Regions from separate parts of the Mesorhizobium salmacidum genome, predicted to be linked through region 1. Evidence: riboswitches for the same ligand, from Rfam matches in the RefSeq annotation. Region 1 holds a riboswitch; each other region holds the start of a gene.
What was found. A riboswitch is a leader RNA that binds a small molecule or an ion and turns the genes downstream of it on or off. The one in region 1 is predicted to bind cobalamin.
Positions count from the first base shown of each region.

Region 1 (3,249 bases):
CAGCGTCTTGATGCCGTGCGGAGCGAGCGTGTCGGGGGTCACGTCGCCGCCAGGCTTCATGCCGTAGTACCAGCCGGCGAAGAAGAACTCGGGCTCGACGGCGAGGAGATTCTCCAGCGTCGGATATTTCGGTGCCAGTTCGGGAATGGAACCCTGCTCTGCCTTGAAGTCGGGGCCGACTTTATACCATCCGGTGATACCGGTCAGGCCGACAATGGACGGCTGCAGCTTCAGCGCGAAGACCATCTCGGCCATGTTGAGATCATGGATGACGGCGCGCTTTGGCGGCGCGTCGAAGGTCAGCGGCTTGCCGCAGCTGTCGACGGTCACGGGGAAGGCAAAGGCCGTCGAGGCCAGCAGCGAGAAGACGAGGGACAGGGCGAGGCGTTTCACGGACTTTGCTCCTTGGTTGAACCGTGTCGGATAAGGATGGATTTGATCAGGACGGCGGTGCGGCGCGGTTCGGAAGCTCGAACACCGTCAGTTCGCGGTCCTCGGTGGGATGGCGCAGGCGAAACACGTCGATGCCGAAAATCTCGCGGATAAGCTGTTGCGTCAGCGCCTCGTGCGGCGGCGCCAGCGCATGCAGCCGGGCCTCGTTCATCACCGCCACTTTGGTGGCGAAGGGTGCCACCAGCGTCAGATCGTGCAGCACCGCGATCACGGTCATGCCGAAGCCGGCCACCAGTTCGAGCAGTTCCGCGCGGGCGCGCGGATCGAGGTGGTTGGTCGGCTCGTCGAGGAACAGGATTTTGGGCTTCTGCGCGATGGCGCGTGCAAGCTGGGCGCGTTGGCGTTCGCCACCAGACAGCGAGCCGATAGTCCGGCCGAGCAGCGGCAACAGGCCGGTCCGCCGCAGCGCATCCACGACAATGTCGCGTTCCTCGTCGCGGCGCCTCAGGCCGGCATGCGGGACGCGGCCAAGCTCGACATAATCGATCACCGCCAGCCGTGGGTCCGGCTGGTCTGTCTGGCCCACGACGGCTATATGCAGGGCCCGCTCGGCGGGTGAAATCCTGTCCAGGCGTCGCCCGCCAAGCTTCACCTCCCCCGAGCTTGGCCTGAGCATGCCGGACAACATGCGCAGCAGCGTGGTCTTGCCGGCGCCGTTGGGGCCAATGATGGCGAGGCGGTCGCCTGACGTCACCGACAGGCTGACCGCATGGACCAGATGCCGGCCATTCGCCATCGCGCCCAAGTCGCGCGCATCGAGAAGCGGCGCTGTCACCGATTGCCATCCACCAGCTTGCCGGGTCTCGGGATGCGAGCCAGCGTCTTGCCGGCCAGGCGCGGCGGCCGTTGTCCGGAATTGCACCAGCCGTCGGGAAGCGAGGCGTAAAGCCTGGCAAACCGCACGAGATCGGCAGCGTCGGCCTGCGCATCGACCGACCGGAAGAGATAGGCGGCCTTGCCAGGCGCCTGGAAAGCCACCGCCAGGGGACGCGCGCAACCCGCCATGCAAGCCACGCTCTCGACCGTGAAACCAAGCGCCACGTCAGGCTGGGCCGAGAGGCGGGAGCGCAACTCGGTGCACAAACCTTCGCCCGACCTGACGCCGGTCGGCACGTCGCGGCAAAGGGTGCACACGATGATCTGGTGCATGGGCCCAGGGTGAATACGATCGATTGCGCCGTCCAACTTCCCGTCACTTTCAAAACTGGCGACGGAAGGATGTTGGTCGACCGGCCGACAAGACCGATGTCCACGTTTCCTCTCGGCACACCCCGTCCGGTCAACTCAGTGATGGCAGGTCTCCTGGCTCACGGGTCTCTGCGCAATCCTGCCTTCCCAGCCTTGCCGGCCAGTGGCGTTCCGGATCTTGCTCGCCGCTTACAGTTGCGGGGGCAGCCGCGGCCTCGACCCAAAATCGGATCTCACCGCGTTCCCTTTTCACCCCTCGCCTTTCGGCTCGGGGACCATCACGAGTCGCAGCCTAGGCCGCGCGCGGCGGCGAGGCAAGGTAGTCGTTTGTTTTGTTATAACAGAACCAACCAATGGTCAATCGCTGTCGCGGGCGATCAGTTCCAGCGGCCAGACCTCCCTGATGGTCTCTGGCCCGGCGGCCCCCGCAAAAGCCGGCAGCGACGCCAGCAGCATTTCGGCGAGCCGCCGTCCCATGGGCTGCAGCGCCGGGCGGAAAGCAGTCAACGCTGGCGAGAAATAGCGGCAGAGCGGCGTATCGACGATGACGGTCACCGCCATGTCGTGACCCGGCTTGATGCCCATCTCGGCCAGCGCCTTGCAGCCGCCAAGCGCCATTGCGTCATTGTTGAAGATGATGGCGGTCGGCGGGTCCTTGCGCCGCATCACCTGCGGTGTCACTTCGTAGCCACCGGCCTCGTTGATGAAGCCGTCGGCAATCAGGCCGGGATCGACGGCGATGCCATGCCGGCGCAAGGCCTTGCGGTAGCCGTCGAGGAACAGATAGCCGAAATTCAGATCGAGCGATGGGCGAATGGCGGCGATCCGGCGATGGCCACGCGCCACCAGCCGATCGACCGCGTCGGCGCCTGCTTTTTCGAAATCAAGATCGAGCGAGGGGTAGGCCTTGTCGCCGGAGCGGCTGCGGCCGAGCGTGGCGAAGGGGAAGCCGGCCTGGGTCAGATAGTCGATGCGCTCGTCCTCGCGCCGCGTCCAGGCCAGCACCACCGCGTCGGCACGGCGCGTCTCGACGACACGCCGCAGGCGCTCCTGCTGATAGTCGCCCGGCGCGCCCATCACCACGATGAGATCCAGCCCGCTTTCGGCGAGCCGGCCCTGCAATCCAGTCAGGAACGGAATGAAGAAAGGCTCGCCGTATTCCTGGTCGCCCGGATGCGGCTGCAGCATGAAGGCAATCGAGTGGGTAGCGCCTTGCCTGAGACTGCGGCCGGACTGGTTTGGCGAATAGTTGAGAGCCCTGGCCGCCTCGAGAACGCGCTGGCGTGTGTCGGCATTGACGTCGGCGCGGCCATTGAGGGCGCGCGACACCGTGCCGATCGAAATGTTCAGGTGACGGGCAAGGTCGTGAATGCTGGACGCCAAGTGACTGTTCTCCCCCTTGCTTGGCTAGCACCGGTGGCCGCCCGGGCCAAGGCGCAACGACGATTTTCATGGGCGGCCGATTGACATTCTACGCCTTCGGGTGTGTTCTCGTAAACGTTTACGGAAAAACGTTTACGGTCACGTCGTGAACGCCGGGACGATCGGCCTGGAGGGGCCGAGAGGAGGAGCGCTGGATGATCGACGCCGTTCTGGTCGGCTGCGGAG
Region 1 is NZ_JAPYKS010000035.1:13,398-16,646, reverse strand. Features, by position in the region: gene O7A60_RS28635 (ABC transporter substrate-binding protein) at 1-393, opposite strand, end outside; gene O7A60_RS28630 (ABC transporter ATP-binding protein) at 440-1,228, opposite strand; gene O7A60_RS28625 (DUF1636 family protein) at 1,225-1,602, opposite strand; cobalamin riboswitch at 1,729-1,936, opposite strand; gene O7A60_RS28620 (LacI family DNA-binding transcriptional regulator) at 1,999-3,024, opposite strand; gene O7A60_RS28615 (Gfo/Idh/MocA family protein) at 3,219-3,249, shown strand, end outside.

Region 2 (3,249 bases), on a different contig from region 1:
TAGGCGGACAGCTTCTCGGGATCCGGGTTGCGGTAGGCTACCAGGAAGGGCGCGGCCAGCAGCGCCAGACCGACCACCAGCGCCACGCCGATAAACAGGACGATGGGCAGGTACGAACTGAGGAGTGCGTTCATGCAGCGGCTTTCCGTTGGCGCCAATCCACGTTGATTACAGCACCGGACCTTAATGCGGAAGCGTGACAGTTTAACCGCTGAACCGTTTTAAGGAGCCTATGCTGCAACGCGGCGAGGGTTAGCGCAGCACTTCCAGCGAAGCAAGTCAAACCTTGTTCAAAACACCGAGCTGGACGGCAATCCGGGAGAAACTGGTCCCATACGCTCCTGTTTGATTTCCTTCGCCTTTTACTCCACTTTTCTCTCCTGACAGAGTTGCCGCCAAAACCCTGCTAGCATGGGCTGGAATCACGCCTCGCAACGACGCCAGACAGGTCCATCAGGGACGCATCCGCATGAAGGAAAAGATCTCGCTTGCCGCCGCCCGGCGCATCGCGCTTGCCGCTCAAGGGTTTCTCGATCCCCGCCCAGCCGGCACGCCCGACCGCCGCCATTTCGCCCGCGTTTTGTCCCGCACCGGCCTGCTGCAGATCGATTCCGTCAGTGCGGTGGTTCGCGCCCATTACATGCCGCTCTATTCGCGTCTTGGCCCCTATCCCCTCGCTTTGCTCGACAACGCCGCCGTGACCCGCAAGCGCACGGTCTTCGAATACTGGGCGCATGAGGCCTCGTTCCTGCCGGTCGAGACCTATCCGCTGATGCGCTGGCGCATGCGGCGCGCCGAGCAAGGCGATGAAATGTATCTGGGGCTGGCCAAATGGGGCCGCGAGCACGCCGCCTATATAGAAGAGATCTACCGCGAGGTCGTCGCACGCGGACCGGTCGCCGCTTCCGCGCTGGAGGGCCAGAAAGGCTCCGGCGGCTGGTGGGGCTGGAGCCACGCCAAGCATGCCTTCGAATGGCTGTTCTGGGCCGGGCGCATCACCACGGCGCACCGGCGCGGCTTCGAGCGCTTCTACGACCTGCCAGAGCGCGTGCTGCCGCGGGCGATTCTCGACCTGCCAGTACCGGGCGCCGAGGATGCACATCGTGAATTGCTGCGCATCTCCGCCCGCGCCCACGGCATCGCGACATCAGGCGACCTGCGCGACTATTTTCGACTCTCCCCCGCCGATATGAAAGGCCGGCTGGAGGAACTGGTCGAACTCGGCGAGTTGCTGCCGGTTCGCGTCGAGGGCTGGGACAAGCCGGCTTACCTCTATAGGGACGCGCGTTTGCCACGCAAGATCGAGGCTCGCGCCCTGCTGGCGCCGTTCGATCCGGTCGTTTTCGAGCGCTCGCGCTCAGAGCGGCTGTTCAATTTTCACTACCGGATCGAGATCTACACCCCGGCCGACAAGCGCCAATACGGCTATTACGTCCTGCCTTTCCTGCTCGGCGACAGGATCGTGGCGCGCGTCGACCTCAAGGCAGACCGGCCGGCAAGTGTCCTGCGTGTCCATGCTGCTTACGCCGAGCCCGGCGCACCGCCCGGAACCGCCGCTCAGCTCTTCGAGGAATTGAAGCAGATGCAGGGCTGGCTTGGCCTCGAACGCATCGAAGTGACGCCTGCCGGCGACCTGGGCCCGGCGCTGTCCGACATCGCGGTGTCGTAAGCTCGCGTTGACACCGCTGCCCGCAAGAGCCTAAATCGGATCCAGACGGTCTCCTCTCAGCAAAGGGAGGAGCCAAGAGGGAATGCGGTGCGGGATTGAAAAATCCCAAATCCGCGGCTGTCCCCGCAACTGTGAGCGAAGAGCCAAGGCCGAAAGCCACTGGGATTGTCCCGGGAAGGCGGCTACCCAAGGCGATGACCCGCGAGCCAGGAGACCTGCCGTCTGGAATGCAAGTATCCGATCGCCCGGCGGGTTTTCCGGGCAAGGAGCCTGATTTGGATCGCGACAGCAGTTTTTCGGCTGAAACAACGGACATTTCGTCCGGCGAGGATGATTCCCTGGCCGGCATCACTGTCATTGTCTGCGCCTCCTGTCGCGACGAGACCGGCTCCGACGCCCATCCCCGGGCCGGCGAACTTTTGGCCGAAGATATGCGCCAAGCCGCCTCGGGCGACAACATCCGCATCCACACCGTCGAATGCCTCGGCAATTGCAAACGCCGACTGAGCGCCGCGATCCTGCGTGACGGCTGCTGGAGCTATGTCTTCGGCGATCTGACCACGACCAGCGGCGCCGATCTCGTCACCGGCGCGAAACTCTTCGCCACCTCCAGCGACGGCCTCATTCCCTGGCGGGGTCGGCCCGACAGCCTCAAGCGCGGCCTCGTGGCCCGCATCCCTCCCCTCGACATGCTGAAAGACTTGATATGACCGCATCCGTTTCCCGCGTTCCCTGCACCGTCGTCACCGGCTTCCTCGGCGCCGGCAAGACGACCCTGGTCCGCCATCTCCTGGAAAACGCCGGCGGCAAGCGTATCGCGATCATTGTCAACGAGTTTGGCGACATCGGCATCGACGGCGAGATCCTCAAGGGCTGCGGCATCAACACCTGCCCCGAGGAAAACATCGTCGAGCTGGCCAATGGCTGCATCTGCTGCACCGTCGCCGACGATTTCGTGCCGGCGCTCGACCGGATCCTGTCGCTGACACCGAAGGTCGACCATATCCTGATCGAAACCTCGGGCCTCGCTCTGCCCAAGCCGCTGGTCCAAGCCTTCCAGTGGCCGACAGTGAAGAGCCGGGTGACCGTCGACGGCGTCATCGCCGTGGTCGATGGTCCCGCACTTGCCGAAGGTCGCGTCGCCAACGACATGGACGCCCTGCAGGCGCAGCGCGCCGGCGATGAAAGCCTCGACCATGATGATCCGGTCGAGGAGGTGTTCGAGGACCAGATCGCCTGCGCCGACCTGATCATCCTGTCGAAGAGCGACCTGATGGACGCCGAGGGCTCAGCCCGCGCCCATGCCATCATTGGCGAACACTCCGCCCGCGCCGTGAAGATCGTGCCGACGTCTCACGGCAAGGTCGATCCCACGGTGCTGCTCGGGCTTGGTCTCGCCGTCGAGGACGACATCGAGAACCGCAAATCCCATCACGACGGCGCGTTCGACCACGAACATGACGACTTCGACACGTTCATCGTCGACATCCCCTCGATCGCCAATCCCGACGAACTGGCAAGACGCGTCGCCGCCGCCGCCGAACAGGAAAACGTGTTGCGAGTGAAAGGCTTCGTCGAGG
Region 2 is NZ_JAPYKS010000007.1:254,206-257,454, forward strand. Features, by position in the region: gene O7A60_RS12350 (NADH-quinone oxidoreductase subunit A) at 1-134, opposite strand, end outside; gene O7A60_RS12355 (winged helix-turn-helix domain-containing protein) at 470-1,669, shown strand; cobalamin riboswitch at 1,699-1,906, shown strand; gene O7A60_RS12360 (DUF1636 family protein) at 1,945-2,379, shown strand; gene cobW (cobalamin biosynthesis protein CobW) at 2,376-3,249, shown strand, end outside.
Region 2: another riboswitch for cobalamin. It lies ahead of O7A60_RS12360 (DUF1636 family protein); the one in region 1 lies ahead of O7A60_RS28625 (DUF1636 family protein).

Region 3 (3,249 bases), on a different contig from region 1:
TCTGGGGGATTCGGGGCATGTGGGATTTCGATATCGGCAGGTCGGTGTCCATCATGATGCGGACCTGGCCTTTCATCGTCTTTCGTATGATCGTCTATTTCGGCATCACGCTGGCCTATATCATGGCCACCGGCACGGGCGCCTCGGTCGGCTATGGCGTCGGCCATATCTCCACCGATCCCGACGGGCCGTTGTCCTTTGCCATGTGGGGCGGCGTAGTTGGTTTCGGCCTCGTCTCGATCGCTGTCTACTGGATCCGCGAATACATCCTCTACGTCGTCAAGGCAGGCCATATCGCCGTCATGGTGCATCTGATCGACGGCCATGACGTACCCGACGGCCAGAACCAGATCGCCTACGCGAAAGAGGTTGTGACCGAGCGCTTTGCCGAAGCGAACATCCTTTTCGTCGTCGACCAGCTGGTCAAGGGCGCCATCCGCGCCATCACCGGCCTGCTGAGCGGCATTGCGGCTTTCCTGCCCATTCCGGGCCTGAGCGGCCTGGTCTCGTTCCTCAACACGGTGATCCGCCTGTCGCTGACCTATGTCGACGAGATCATTCTCGGCTACAACATCCGCATCAATTCGTCCTCACCCTTCGAGACCGCGCGGCAAGGCGTCGTGCTCTACGCCCAGAACGGCAAGATCATGGTCAAGAACGCCGTCTGGCTGGCCGTGATCATGTGGGGGGTCTCCTTCGTCATCTTCCTGCTGATGCTGGCCCCGGCAGCCGCCATTCTTTACGTCATGCCAGGACAGCTCGCCGGTTGGGCCTTCGTTCTGGCCATCGTCTTTGCCTGGGCCTTTAAGGCGGCGTTCATCGAGCCGTTCGCCATCGCCTGCCTGATGCAGGTCTATTTCAAGACCATCGAGGGTCAGGTGCCCGATGCCGCCTGGGACGCCAGGCTGGCCGATGCCTCGTCGAAGTTCCGGGAACTCAAGCGCAAGGCGCTCTCCACCTTCGACGGTTCGCGCTGGGGCACGGCCGGCGCGACACGCTGATCGGTTGGGCTGGCGGGCCCACCGGCGACAGTGCTGAAGCGGGCCACTGTCGATTTGAGCGGCGCTTCGCCTTGCCCACAAAAAGTCTCGCTCATGATCAGGTCGGGCAACGGCAGCCGTCGGCCCCAGCCATGCGTTTCGAGATCCGGTTTTGGCGCGAACTCCGAGACACGGCCGACGCAGAGATAGGCGATCGGCGTCACGTGATCGGGGATGGACAGCAGGCTCTTCAGCGCTTGCGCCTCGATGATGCTGACCCAGCCGACGCCGACTCCCTCGGCGCGTGCCGCCAGCCAAAAATTCTGCACCGCGCAGACCGTGCTGTAAAGATCCATTTCCGGATTGTGCCAGCGTCCCAGCGGCGAGGCTTTCGAGCGCTCGCGGTCGCAGGTGATGCAGATGTTCAATGCGCTTTCGCAGATGCCTTCGAGCTTGAGCTTGCGGTAAAGCGCCCGCCGGTCCGCCTCGATTGCCGGCAGTTCCTGTTCGCGCGCCGCCAAGAACAGATCGCGCACCTCCGCCCGTCGCGCGGCATCGCGGATGACGATGAAATTCCAAGGCTGCATGAAGCCGACTGACGGCGCGTGATGGGCGGCGAGCAAAAGCCGCGCCAGCACCTCGTCGTCGATCGTTTCCGATGTAAAATGGCTGCGGACGTCGCGCCGCGTGAACATGGCGCGGTAAACCGCGTCACGCGCTATCTGATCAAATCCATCGCCCATTGGAGCGGTCATAGCTTCCGGCATCGCTTGTCCCCTTGCGATTGCAGCAGTTCAAATTCTCAGAGCGTACTTTGTGCGTCCAGGAGGACGCGCGTCGCTCTGATATCATCCGCCTGACCATGCGGATGACGATGCCTGCCAGGCCGGTCTTCTGGCTCGGGATCAACCCGCGTCCGGTGCCTTCCCGTCATTGACAGTGGCACTTACCGGCGCGGTCCCCCTCACAGCGTTGGGCACGCCACGGTATCAAACCGTGTTCCCGATTCTCCCGCCAGAGCACTTGTAGCCAAGTGGAATCACTTGGCGTCGCAGAATGCGGCTAAAACAAACAGACCGGCGGGCACCAGGCAGTGGCGGCGACCTTACGCCGAAGCGCCGGCGACGCCAATGCCCGCAGCGACATGAATGGACGCAGCCGTGATTTTCCCCAGCGATCAAGCCGCAACGCATGGCCATCACGGCGCCGGGGCACTAGATAGGGGGACATGGCCACTCGTCTCTACACGCACCCGATCTTCCTCGAACACATCACCCCGCCAGGTCACCCCGAGCGGCCCGACCGCTTGCGCGCCATCGAGCGCGTGCTCGACGACGAAGCTTTTGCCGCGCTTGACCGCGTCGAGGCACCGCAAGGCGACGAGGCCACCATCCTCTACGCGCATCCCGCCGATTTCGTCGCGCGCGTGCGCGCTGCCATTCCCGATGAAGGCCTCGCCCGCATTGACGCCGACACCACTGCCAGCCCGAAGAGCTGGCAGGCGGTGATCACGGCGATCGGCGCCGCCAATGCCGCCGTCGACGACGTCTTTGCGGGCCGCGCCGACAATGTCTTCGTCGCCGCCCGGCCGCCTGGCCATCATGCTGAAAAGAACACGGCCATGGGCTTCTGCTTCTTCAACACTGCGGCTATCGCTGCCCGCTATGCGCAGAAGAAGCATGGCGCGGAGCGTGTCGCCGTCGTCGATTGGGACGTGCACCACGGCAACGGCACGCAGGATATTTTCTGGGACGATCCCTCGGTGCTCTATTGCTCGACGCACCAGATGCCGCTCTATCCCGGCACCGGCGCGAAGAACGAGACCGGCGCCGGCAACATCGTCAACGCGCCGCTGGCGCCGCAGACCGGCAGCGAGGTGTTTCGCGATGCTTTCCTGTCGCGCGTGCTGCCGGCACTCGACAATTTCGCGCCCGATTTGATCATCGTTTCGGCCGGCTTCGACGCCCACCATCGCGACCCGCTGGCGGAAATCAATCTGACCGAGGACGATTTCGACTGGGCGACCGGCCAGCTGATGCAGCGCGCCGCGCGCCATAGCGGCAACCGGCTCGTCAGCGTGCTCGAGGGCGGCTACGATCTGCACGGATTGGCATTTTCGGTCGCCGCCCATGTCGGGCGACTGATGAAAGGATGAATGATGACTGGTGAGATCAACGAAGACGTCAAGGCGATGAGCTTCGAGCAGGCACTCGACGCGCTGGAGAAGATCGTCGATGATCTGGAGCGTGGCGACGTGCCGCTCGACCAG
Region 3 is NZ_JAPYKS010000016.1:104,088-107,336, forward strand. Features, by position in the region: gene O7A60_RS21435 (hypothetical protein) at 18-1,001, shown strand; partial or broken gene bluB (5,6-dimethylbenzimidazole synthase) at 1,088-1,747, opposite strand; cobalamin riboswitch at 1,847-2,022, opposite strand; gene O7A60_RS21445 (histone deacetylase family protein) at 2,209-3,135, shown strand; gene O7A60_RS21450 (exodeoxyribonuclease VII small subunit) at 3,139-3,249, shown strand, end outside.
Region 3: another riboswitch for cobalamin. It lies ahead of bluB (5,6-dimethylbenzimidazole synthase); the one in region 1 lies ahead of O7A60_RS28625 (DUF1636 family protein).